DNA from 3 places in the Pseudarthrobacter sp. AB1 genome. Region 2 is predicted to be linked to each of the others. Evidence: riboswitches for the same ligand, from Rfam matches in the RefSeq annotation. Region 2 holds a riboswitch; each other region holds the start of a gene.
The links. Region 2 has a riboswitch for cyclic di-AMP ahead of DAD99_RS04605 (NlpC/P60 family protein). Riboswitches for the same ligand answer to the same signal wherever they lie in the genome.

Region 1 (3,268 bases), on a different contig from region 2:
CCGTGTCCTCACCGCGAGCAACCCCAACACCGGCCCGGAGTTGGCTGAAACCTGACACGTGGCATCTGCGCACGCGACTGATCCTCTTGGCCATGGCGCTGCTGGTTGCCATCTGCGGCGCCGTGGGCCTGTTCAGTTACGCTTCCATGGACTCCTTTCTGACCGGCCAGCTGGATGAACAACTGAGCCAGGCCGCCAAACTTTCGAACGGTCCTGGCCGTCCGGGCCTGGGCGGATTCAACGGCCGGACAGACCCGCTCGACGCCCGCGGGCAGAGCGTGGGAACGCTGAATGCGCGGATTCTGGACAGCCAGATCCCCAGCGGCGGCTTCCTGAACTCGGACACAACACGCCTGGCGCTCGACGCGGAAGACAAGCAAACCCTGCTGGCGCTGACCCGGAACGGCTTTCCTGTGGACCGTTCGCTGTCCCACGGGGATTACCGGATTGTGGCCGTGGAAACCGGCTACGGCGACGTCCTGGTCACGGGACTTCCGCTCGCTGCCAAGGAGAGCACGCTGGCGTCGCTGGTCTGGACTTTTGTGTTCGTTTCCCTTGGTGGCCTGGCGCTGATCGGGCTGGCAGGAACCGTGCTCATCCGGCGCACCATGAAGCCGTTGGAGCAGCTTTCCGAGGTGGCAACCCGGGTGGCCCGGCTCCCGCTGGACGCGGGCGAGGTGGCACTCGCGGTGCGCGTCCCGGCGTCGAACTCCAACCCCGGAACCGAAGTGGGCAGCGTAGGGCACGCCCTCAACCTGATGCTGGACAACGTGGCCAGTGCCCTCGAGGCGCGGCAGCGGAGCGAGACCAAAGTGCGGCAGTTCGTTGCAGACGCGTCCCACGAACTGCGCACGCCGCTTACCGCCATCCGCGGATACACGGAGCTGATGCGGATGACCGAGGACTTCACACCGGACGGCCGGAAGTCCCTGGCCCGTGTCCAGAACCAGTCCGAGCGCATGACCACCCTGGTGGAGGACCTGCTCCTGCTGGCCCGGCTCGATGAGGGACAGCCCCTTAAGCTCAGCGAAGTTGATCTCACCCAACTCGTGATCGAAACCGTCAGTGACGAGAAAGTCATAGCTCCGGACCACCGCTGGCGCCTTGAACTGCCTGACGAACCGCTCGCCGTCACCGGTGATGCTTCCCAACTGCGTCAGGTGCTGGTCAACCTGCTCTCCAATGCGCGCAAGCACACGCCACCCGGAACCACAGTGGTCACCGCTGTCACGAAGTCTGACGATGGCGCCGCAGTGGTGACGGTAACGGACGACGGCGGCGGCATCCCTGCGGAGTTCGTGGACCACGTTTTCTCCCGGTTTGCCCGCGCAGACGCGGCCCGCAAGGGCACGGCACCGGCCTCGGGCGCCGGGGCGTCGGAGGGCACCAGCGGCCTGGGCCTGTCCATTGTCCAGTCCATCATGGAGGCCCACGGCGGGAGCGTGGCAGTGACATCGCGGGCCGGGCGGACAGAGTTCGCCCTACACTTTCCTGCCGGTGCCGCGGCACGCGCAGCCGAATCCCGAATGCCGCAAGGCGACACGCCATCGTCGTGACTCCTGTTACCAAAATGAGACTTAAGCGTCCAGCTCCTGTACCGTAGAAAAGGTGCGGATCCCGATTGGGCCGCATATCCGGATGACGCCAAGCTCTGCCGCTTCCCGGATTCCGTTTTCAGAGGCAGAGGCGGGGGACCCACCGTCCCGGGCACCAAGAGCCCTTTGGGGTTAAGCCAACACGTGATTGTGCCGTGTGGCCGGATGCCCTCATCCGAACCCGACAGCTAACTCCGCAGGTGTGAGAGGCGATCCATCATGTCTGAATTCAAGGTAGAAACACGCCCGCAGGGCGACCCAAAGTCCGGCAGCCACCGCAAGCAGACCCGCGTCGGTGCAGCTATGTCCCCACTGTCCAAGGAAGCCCGGATTCCCTCCGTGGGCCAGCGCGTCGCCGTGTTTGCGACGGCGTGCGCCATCCTGGTCGGCGTCAGCGCCGCAGCACACGCTTCCGAATCCGCGTCGCTTGCAGCCAGCGCGGACCAGTCCGCCGAAGAAGCCAGCGCCCAGTCGACGCTGAGCTTCGAAGCAGCCCAGATCCAGACCCCGGCCGAGCCGGAAGCTGCACCGGCCGAGATCAACGTAGCGCCACAGGCTGCCGAACCCGCACCCGCCCCAGCCCCGGAGGCCGCCCCGGCACCGGCTCCCGAGCCTGTCCCGGCACCTGTTGTGGCCGTCAACGACCCCGCAGGAGCCCAAGCCTACGCCGCCGGACAACTGGCGACCTACGGCTGGTCCGCTGACCAGATGCAGTGCCTGCAGACGCTGTGGACCAAGGAATCCGACTGGACCACCACGGCCACCAACGCCAGCAGCGGCGCGTACGGCATCGTCCAGTCGTTGCCTGCTGAGAAGATGGCGAGCGCCGGCGGGGACTACCTCACCAACTACCGCACGCAGATCAACTGGGGCCTGAACTACATCCAGGAGCGCTACCAGTCACCGTGCGGCGCCCTGAACTTCCACCTGTCGCACAACTGGTACTAGGCCGACTCGAGTCCCCCGGGCCGGCGTTAAAGGCTGGCGTCAAAGCCGGAAAGAAATGATCTGCCGGCCCGCAGCGTCCGGTTCCACGGAGACTGTCACTGCACGGTAGTCCGGGATGTGGAGCACTCCTGCCGGCAATTCGCCCGTGTTGGGGCCCACGGCCACAGTCCGGATCCCCGCAGCAACACCGGCCGCGATTCCGGCGGGTGCATCCTCGAACACAAGGGCATCCGCCGGCTGCACGCCCAGCAGCCCGGCTGCCTTCAGATACCCTTCCGGGTGCGGCTTGCCCCGTGTGACCAGTTCCGCCGTCACGGCCGTGGCTGGCATGGCGAGTCCCGCGGCGTCCATGCGGATGTCTGCAAGGGTCCTGTCCGCTGAGGTCACCAGTGCCACGGCCTCGGCCGGGAGGCTGCCAAGCAGCTCGGCAGCCCCCGGCAACGCGACGATACCGGAAGTCCGCACCCTTTCCATGGCGCCGAGTTCGGCAGTGAGCGCCACAACGTCAGCTCCGGCGGGCGCGAACCGGCGCACGGTATCCGCAGCCTGGATGCCGTGCGAAGTGCGCAGGATTTCGGCGATGTCCAGACCGTACCGGGCTGCGAATTCTCCCCATACCTCTTCTACCACTGCCGTGGAGTCCACCAGTGTGCCGTCCATATCGAAAAGGACGGCACGACAGGTCAGTGTTCGTGTGGCGGCAGGTGTTCGCGTGGCGGCAGGTG
Region 2 (3,268 bases):
GGCGCCGAGGGAGCAGCCGGAGTTGCCGACGCTACCTTTACGGTTGCCGCGGCCTTGGCCGGAGCCGGAGCCGGAGCCGGAGCCGGAGCCGGAGCTTCGACAACGGGCGCCGGAGCCTCAACAGGAGCCGGAGTGGTGGTCACGGCAGGCTTCTCGTACGAGATGGCAATGGTGGAGGCGGCCGAAATGATGGCCGGCGCGGAAACCCCAACCTCAAGGTTCGAAGCGGAAGCAGCTTCACGCTGGACTCCGGAGTCTGCCGCGTTCGCAGCGATACCACTGGTCAGGACAAGGCCGGAAGCAGCAGCGATAACCGCGGCCTGGCGGCCCATGCCACCGGCGTTGTCGCCGACAGCCTTGGCAATGACAGCCAGCGAGCTGGTCTTAGTGACCTCGGCGCGGTGCCGCGCAACAGTTGCACGTGTAGTCATTAATTTCTCTCTTTCGTTTTCCTCAGGACCGCGTGGGCAGACCAGGGGTTTTGGACGCGCCGGCATCTTGGGGGTACGCCGGCTCGCCCCGAACGGGGATTTAGCGAAAAGTTTCCAACGAAGAATCGATTCCGCCAGCACAGGGCTGCAGGAACTGCTGGATGGCAGGACCTACGGGGCCAGCGTGAAGAACGCGGAGGAGCCCGTGGATGCCACGGAGTGGAGCAGGGTGCCCTGCGAAGGATTAAGTGCGCTGACCATCATGCCGTTGCCGACGTAAATGCCAACGTGGGCGCCGCCATTCTGCATAACCAGGTCACCGGGAGCCGGTGTGGCGGTGGGCCGCATGGCTGTCCAGGCATTGGTGCGGGGAATGCTGATGCCGGCCTGGGCGTAGACCCACTGCGTGAAGCCTGAGCAGTCCCAGCCATTGGGAGTGGTGCCGCCCCAGACGTAGGGGCGGCCGATGCCGGTGTAGGCAAGTGCTGCCAAACCCGAAGCGGCGGCTGAGGAGACAGTATCAGCGAGCTTGGAGGCGTCAGCGAGCTTGGAGGCCGCGGCCTCGGTTGCCGCAGCACCCTGAGCCCCGGTTTCGGAGGCCGTGGACTGCGCACGGACCGTTTCAACCTTCGGTGCCGCCGTGGTCTTGATCACGGGGCGCTCGAAGGAAACGGTAGCCGTGGGCGCCGCAGTTACGGCAAGTGCCGTCTGCGCGGAACCGGACTCGGTAGAGGCGGAAACACCGGCGGTGGTATCCGCGGCGTTGGCCGGAAGCCCCATGCTCAGGATCAGACCTGATGCAGCTGCGATAACAGCAGCCTGGCGACCTACGGTCCCGGCGTTGGCACTGACTGCCTTGGACACGGGGCCCAAGGGGTTGGTGCGAACCGGTTGTGCGCGGTGGCGCGCAGAATTATGGCGTGAAGACACGAAGGTAGCCTCTCCCAATGCCTGCGAGGTGAGCTGTCGGATTCGGATGGGAGTCACCCGGCCGCTCTGCTTCACAGTGGAAGCTTTGCGACTTAACCCCAAGGCCTTCAGAATCGAAGACCAAAATTGGTTCCCCCGCCCCTGCCAGACGATGTCATGCGAACGGACCTTGAGCGGTGGCAGAGCTAGGCAATCCACTCAAGAACGTCAACTTCGGAAAAGTTGACGCGCCTTAAACGTTACAGGAGTTCCGCGCCAATGTCACATTCAGGTCACGGCACGTCGCGGCGATTCGAGAGTTTGCCATCATTTGGTTCAGAGCCAGCCGCTGGGGTCAACGACTTCGCCGTTGACCTGGACTTCGAAGTGGAGGTGGCAGCCCGTGGACGCGCCCGTGGTGCCGCTGAGGGCAACCACATCGCCGCGGCTGACCGTCTGTCCCACCTTGATGCTGGCGGAGGAGAGGTGGTTGTAGGTGGTTTCAAGGCCATTGCCGTGGTCCACCACCACGCGGTTGCCGCCGCCGTACTGGTGCCAGCCAGCGAAGGTCACGGTGCCGCTGGCAGCAGCCAGGACGGAGGTTCCGCACTGCGCGGCGAAGTCCTGGCCACGGTGGAAGTCGCCGGAGCCGCCGGTGATGGGGCTGACCCGGAATCCGAAGGGAGAGACTGTAGCCAGCTGGGCCAGCGGCGAGCCGAGGCTTCCGGCAGAGGCGGCGCGGGTGATGGATCCCGCGGACTGGGCGCTCAGCAGCTGCTTCAGTTTGCCGTCGGGATCACCTTGGGTAACCACGGACGAGCGGCTGAAATCAATTTGGGCGGCGGCTTCGGCAGTGACTTCAGGCTGCGGAGCAGCGGAAACGGCAGACGCGACCTGGCCGGGTGCCGGAGTTGCCATCACGGGTCCGGTCACGGGAACCGTCACGGTGAGAGCCAGGCCTGTTGCTGCCAAGGCGATGCCGGCCTTCTGGCCAAGGCCACTGGCAGCGGCGAAATCCGTCATCTGCCGGAAGGGTCCCCGGCGGCGTCGTGCTTCCCGCTGTGGATCGCGGGGCCTCTCCGCAGTGAAATCCTCGGCCACTCTGGGCGCCGAAGCGGGACCCACCGCGCGACGGCGGCCCCTGGAGTATTGCGTGGTCAAGAATGTTCCTCTCTGGATAGCCTGCGAAGTTAGCTGTCGGATTCGGGTCAGAGAGTTCAAAGACCCGGTCCGCCATAACAAGCACTTGGCGCAGAGATATCCCGTGAGGATCCTTCGCTGGAAGAGGCTTGCTGCTGACGGACTTCACCCCAAGGCAGTCTTGCGACTACCGGTTGTGGTTCCCCCGCCTCTGCCAGTTGGTGATTCGTGCACCTGATCCGCTGGCAGAGCTCGGCTCCGGATCAGGTAACGCTTTTGTATCGACGCTGAGTTCCAACTATAGGCGATTAACTTGGGCAGTAACAATTCCGTTATATTTGCGGAACCTGGCGTCACTGCGCTATAGCGCGGCCCCAACGCGAGGAGGCCGCCGTCCCGTCAGCGAACGGAAACGAAGACGTGCGATGCCACTTCCGGGGGCAGCTCGAGCGCCCCTTCTATGCCCGGAACCCGCACGGAAATGTACTCCCCCACGCGCTCCAGGGACACCGAGGCGCCGGGCCTGATTCCGCCTTCGTCCAGCTGGACCAGCAGCTCAGGCTCCACCTGAATGGGCTCGGCCAACCGGCTGACCGTTACGTTCGACGCCGGCCCGTAGCCCTGCATCGCATCCAGGAGATTAATCACTCCGGCATCAGGCAGCGCCGACGCCGGCCCGCCCAGGGCCGCCAGCCCGGGGATGGGATTGCCGTAGGGAGAATCGGTGGGGTGGTTGAGCAATTCGTAGATGCGCTGCTCAACGCGTTCACTCATTACGTGCTCCCAGC
Region 3 (3,268 bases), on a different contig from region 2:
GTACGTTCCACCCCAGGCTGTCCCTTCCACACTCGTTCTGGACAGAGAAGGCAGAGTCGCGGCGCGGATCCTGGGCCTGGCCGACCAGAGCATCCTCAAATCCCTCATTACAGGAGCCGTGGCACCGGGTTAGCGGTCAGCGACCGGAAACCAAGTGGACCCAGGCGGCAGGGCCTTCCGGACATGCGTCGGAAGTCCAGAGCGTCTCCGTGGCTGGTCTAGCAAAGGTCCTTCAGGAGAGGAATAGGAAGATGAGCCCTATAGGAGGAGACAGGTACCGGGTGTGGACCGGGGCACACCCGGAGCAACCGTTTGACTAAAAAATCCACGCGACGGCTCCCAGGGACAATAGGGCGGCGGACATCGCCACTCAATGTCCCCCGGCCGGGGCTATGTCCGCCATAGCCTTCACGGCCAGGTGATCAGCGGGAACCACCGAGGACCTGGACGACTTAGCCTGCCGCGGGAGCCGCGGCCTCAGTCCCGTCCGGGGCTTTCGCCGCCCCGTCCGGTTCCGTTGGTCGCCTCGGGTCTGTTGATCCCATGCTGGCTGGGGGCGTTGTCGTCCGTCCCTGCCGAAACGGGTTCGCTTCCTTGCTCAAACTGCGCCCGGTATCGCACGCGCCGGATTCGCCTGGTCATGGAAACCATGAGCAGGACAACTGCGATGACCATGAACGCCGTCATCGCGAAACCCAGGAATCCGGGAGTTACCTGATCCGCATCCAGCCCTGGCCTCAGCCCTTCGTTCCCGGGACCCGGGGCCGGCGTCGTGGCCAGGGCGTACAGGCCTGCGGCTGCCATCGGGATTTGCACTGTATAGTCCTTTGTCCGGCTCGATATGTGGGCGCCCGCAGACGGCCTTCCTGCGTTATCCGCCCGGGTCTGGAACCCTGACTGGCAGTGAGCGCAGGTCCATCAGGAAAGTCAAAAACAGGGTGCAGGACGCACCCGCAACTGTACCGCTTCATCGCGCGGCTGCCGCCTTCACGCGCAAGCAGTCAGCGCAGCCATCTAAAAGGCTGCGGGCCGGGCCTCTTAGATGAAGGCAGCCGGGTCGACGGTCTGGCCGTTGACCATGACCTCGAAGTGAAGGTGGCAGCCGGTGGAGGCACCGGTTGTGCCTACCCCTGCAATCTGCTGGCCCTGAACCACGGCCTGTCCGAGGGAGACACCGATGCTGGCCAGGTGGTTGTAAGTGGTCTTCAGCCCGTTGCCGTGATCAACGACGATCCGGTTGCCGCCACCGTACGGGCTCCAGCCGGCCTCGGTGACAGTGCCGGAACCGGCGGCGAAGACCGCCGTCGAGCACGCCCCGGTCAGATCGATCCCGGTGTGCATTTCCCCCACGGCCCCGGTGATCGGGCTGATCCTGAAGCCGAAAGGGGAACTGACGTTAATCGACGCGAGCGGGGAACGCAACCCCGTGGATGGGGATGCCGGCACGGGCTCGGGGGCAGCCTCGGGTGCCTTAACCGCCCCCGCGGACTGCGCCGGGGCAACGGGCGCAGGCGCCGGCTGGGAGGTCACCTCCGGGCGGTCAAAGGTAAGAACAGTGTCAGCTGCTGCCGTAACCGCTGCTTCCGGAGCCGCGGCTGCCACGGCCGCCGGCCTGTCCTGGGCCGCAGCGCGGCTGCCGGAGTCAGCCTGCGCCGCGGACAGAGCAGTGAGGGCAATCATTCCTGTGACGGCTGCTGTTAGGCCGAACTGCTGGCCGCGTAGCCGGAACGTTGGTTCCTGGAAAAACGGACGGCGGCGTGGTGAGGCAGCGGCCGGAAGGGCACGGCGACGGCCGTGTTTTGGCTGGGCAGGCAAGATAGCGGTCCTCTCGGCGCCGGCGAAGTTAGCTGTCGGATTCGGACGAGTGGACTGTCCGGCTGCCCTGCAGGACGCGATCAGGACGCGCAGTCACAGGGTCGGCTTCACCCCAAGGTGCATCATTACGCACCAAAGTTGGGTCCTCCGCCCCCGCCTGAGAAAGATCAGGTTCACGGACCGCCGGCGGGGTTTGGCGAAGCGGTCACATCCATACCCGTTGGGGGTATGTGCTTATCCAACTTTAGCGAAGCGTCGGCTTAAGTTACAAATCCGTTATCAAAAGCGCTCTGGGCTTAAGGGGACAGGCATGGTGACTGGCGGGGCACCGGAAGGTTACGCTGGGCGGGACTTGCCTTCAGGAGAGACCAGATGGCCCTTCAACGTTCGACGCTTCCACTGCTGGTCCGCAGGCTTGCGGCGCCGCGGGCTGTCCTTTCCTGCCTCGTGGTCGTCCTCCTTTCGGCCGGGCCAGTTACCTTCTGCGATGGACAGGAACACGTGGTGGGCGTGTCAGACCCCAGGCCTGGCGCCGCCGCACAGCGCCAGCCCGAGACTGCGATCCCCGGGGGACAGGAGAACCCTCGGGGACGTTCGAACAGAGTGAGCCCAGTCGGAGCCCAATCCGCCTCCGACGTGCTCCGCGGGGGCCCGCGCAGAGGATGCCACGAGACCGGAGACACCCGGGCAGTCAGTCCACGGTCGTGGCCTGTTGCTGTGACCGACGCGGCGCAGCCAAGGTCAGGAACGCTCATACCGGATTCCGCTGGCCCGCGCGCCCGGCCCCCGGCATCCCACATCGCCAACAGGCCCCAAGCACCGCTGAGCTGGCAGGCGCTAACCCTAACTCAACTGTCTGTCAGTCGGACATAAAGCGCACGTTCTCCCCGTCCGGCCGCGCGAACGCCAGGCCATATGGCCGGCAAGTGGCACCCTTCGACCTGGCTGGCGTAGACACCGCGTGCGGGCCGCCCTTTGGGTCCTGCCTTCAGCCGATCAGAAGGAGGCCCGAGAAAGAACATCAGCCAAACAGCCGGCACATCAGAAAACATCAGCTGGTCTCCGCACCAGGTTCCTCCCGTTCAATATTGGAAAGAGAGAAAGAAATGACACACGGAAGCACCCACAAGATGCTCGATGCGTACCCGAAGGATCTCGGCGGCATCGATCAGCACATGCTCGCCGAATGCATTGCGGCGTGCTTTGACTGCTCACAGGCCTGTACCGCCTGCGCTGATGCCTGCCTCGGCGAAGACATGGTCGCCGAGTTGACCAAATGCATCCGCACCGATCTTGACTGTGCGGACATCTGCGCGGCCACTGCAAACGTCCTCTCCCGCCACACCGGCTATGACGCCAACGTCTCCCGCGCGGTGCTGCAGGCCTGCGCCACCATCTGCAAGGCCTGCGCCGAGGAATACGAACAACACGCAGGCATGCATGAACACTGCCG

Region 1: linked by a shared signal. The riboswitch ahead of DAD99_RS05405 (hypothetical protein) and the one ahead of DAD99_RS04605 (NlpC/P60 family protein) in region 2 are both predicted to bind cyclic di-AMP.
Region 3: linked by a shared signal. The riboswitch ahead of DAD99_RS18630 (M23 family metallopeptidase) and the one ahead of DAD99_RS04605 (NlpC/P60 family protein) in region 2 are both predicted to bind cyclic di-AMP.

The regions. Positions count from the first base shown of each region.
Region 1 covers NZ_PZKO01000018.1:44,971-48,238, forward strand. The annotation lists gene DAD99_RS05400 (HAMP domain-containing sensor histidine kinase) at 93-1,556, shown strand; cyclic di-AMP (ydaO/yuaA leader) riboswitch at 1,633-1,809, shown strand; gene DAD99_RS05405 (hypothetical protein) at 1,815-2,543, shown strand; gene DAD99_RS05410 (HAD-IA family hydrolase) at 2,583-3,268, opposite strand, start outside.
Region 2 covers NZ_PZKO01000014.1:8,399-11,666, forward strand. The annotation lists gene DAD99_RS04600 (NlpC/P60 family protein) at 1-431, opposite strand, end outside; gene DAD99_RS04605 (NlpC/P60 family protein) at 603-1,295, opposite strand; cyclic di-AMP (ydaO/yuaA leader) riboswitch at 1,366-1,528, opposite strand; gene DAD99_RS04610 (M23 family metallopeptidase) at 1,677-2,501, opposite strand; cyclic di-AMP (ydaO/yuaA leader) riboswitch at 2,505-2,748, opposite strand; gene DAD99_RS04615 (metal-dependent transcriptional regulator) at 2,880-3,268, opposite strand, start outside.
Region 3 covers NZ_PZKO01000067.1:97,869-101,136, forward strand. The annotation lists gene DAD99_RS18620 (TlpA disulfide reductase family protein) at 1-133, shown strand, start outside; gene DAD99_RS18625 (hypothetical protein) at 478-816, opposite strand; gene DAD99_RS18630 (M23 family metallopeptidase) at 1,039-1,815, opposite strand; cyclic di-AMP (ydaO/yuaA leader) riboswitch at 1,821-2,023, opposite strand; gene DAD99_RS18635 (four-helix bundle copper-binding protein) at 2,922-3,268, shown strand, end outside.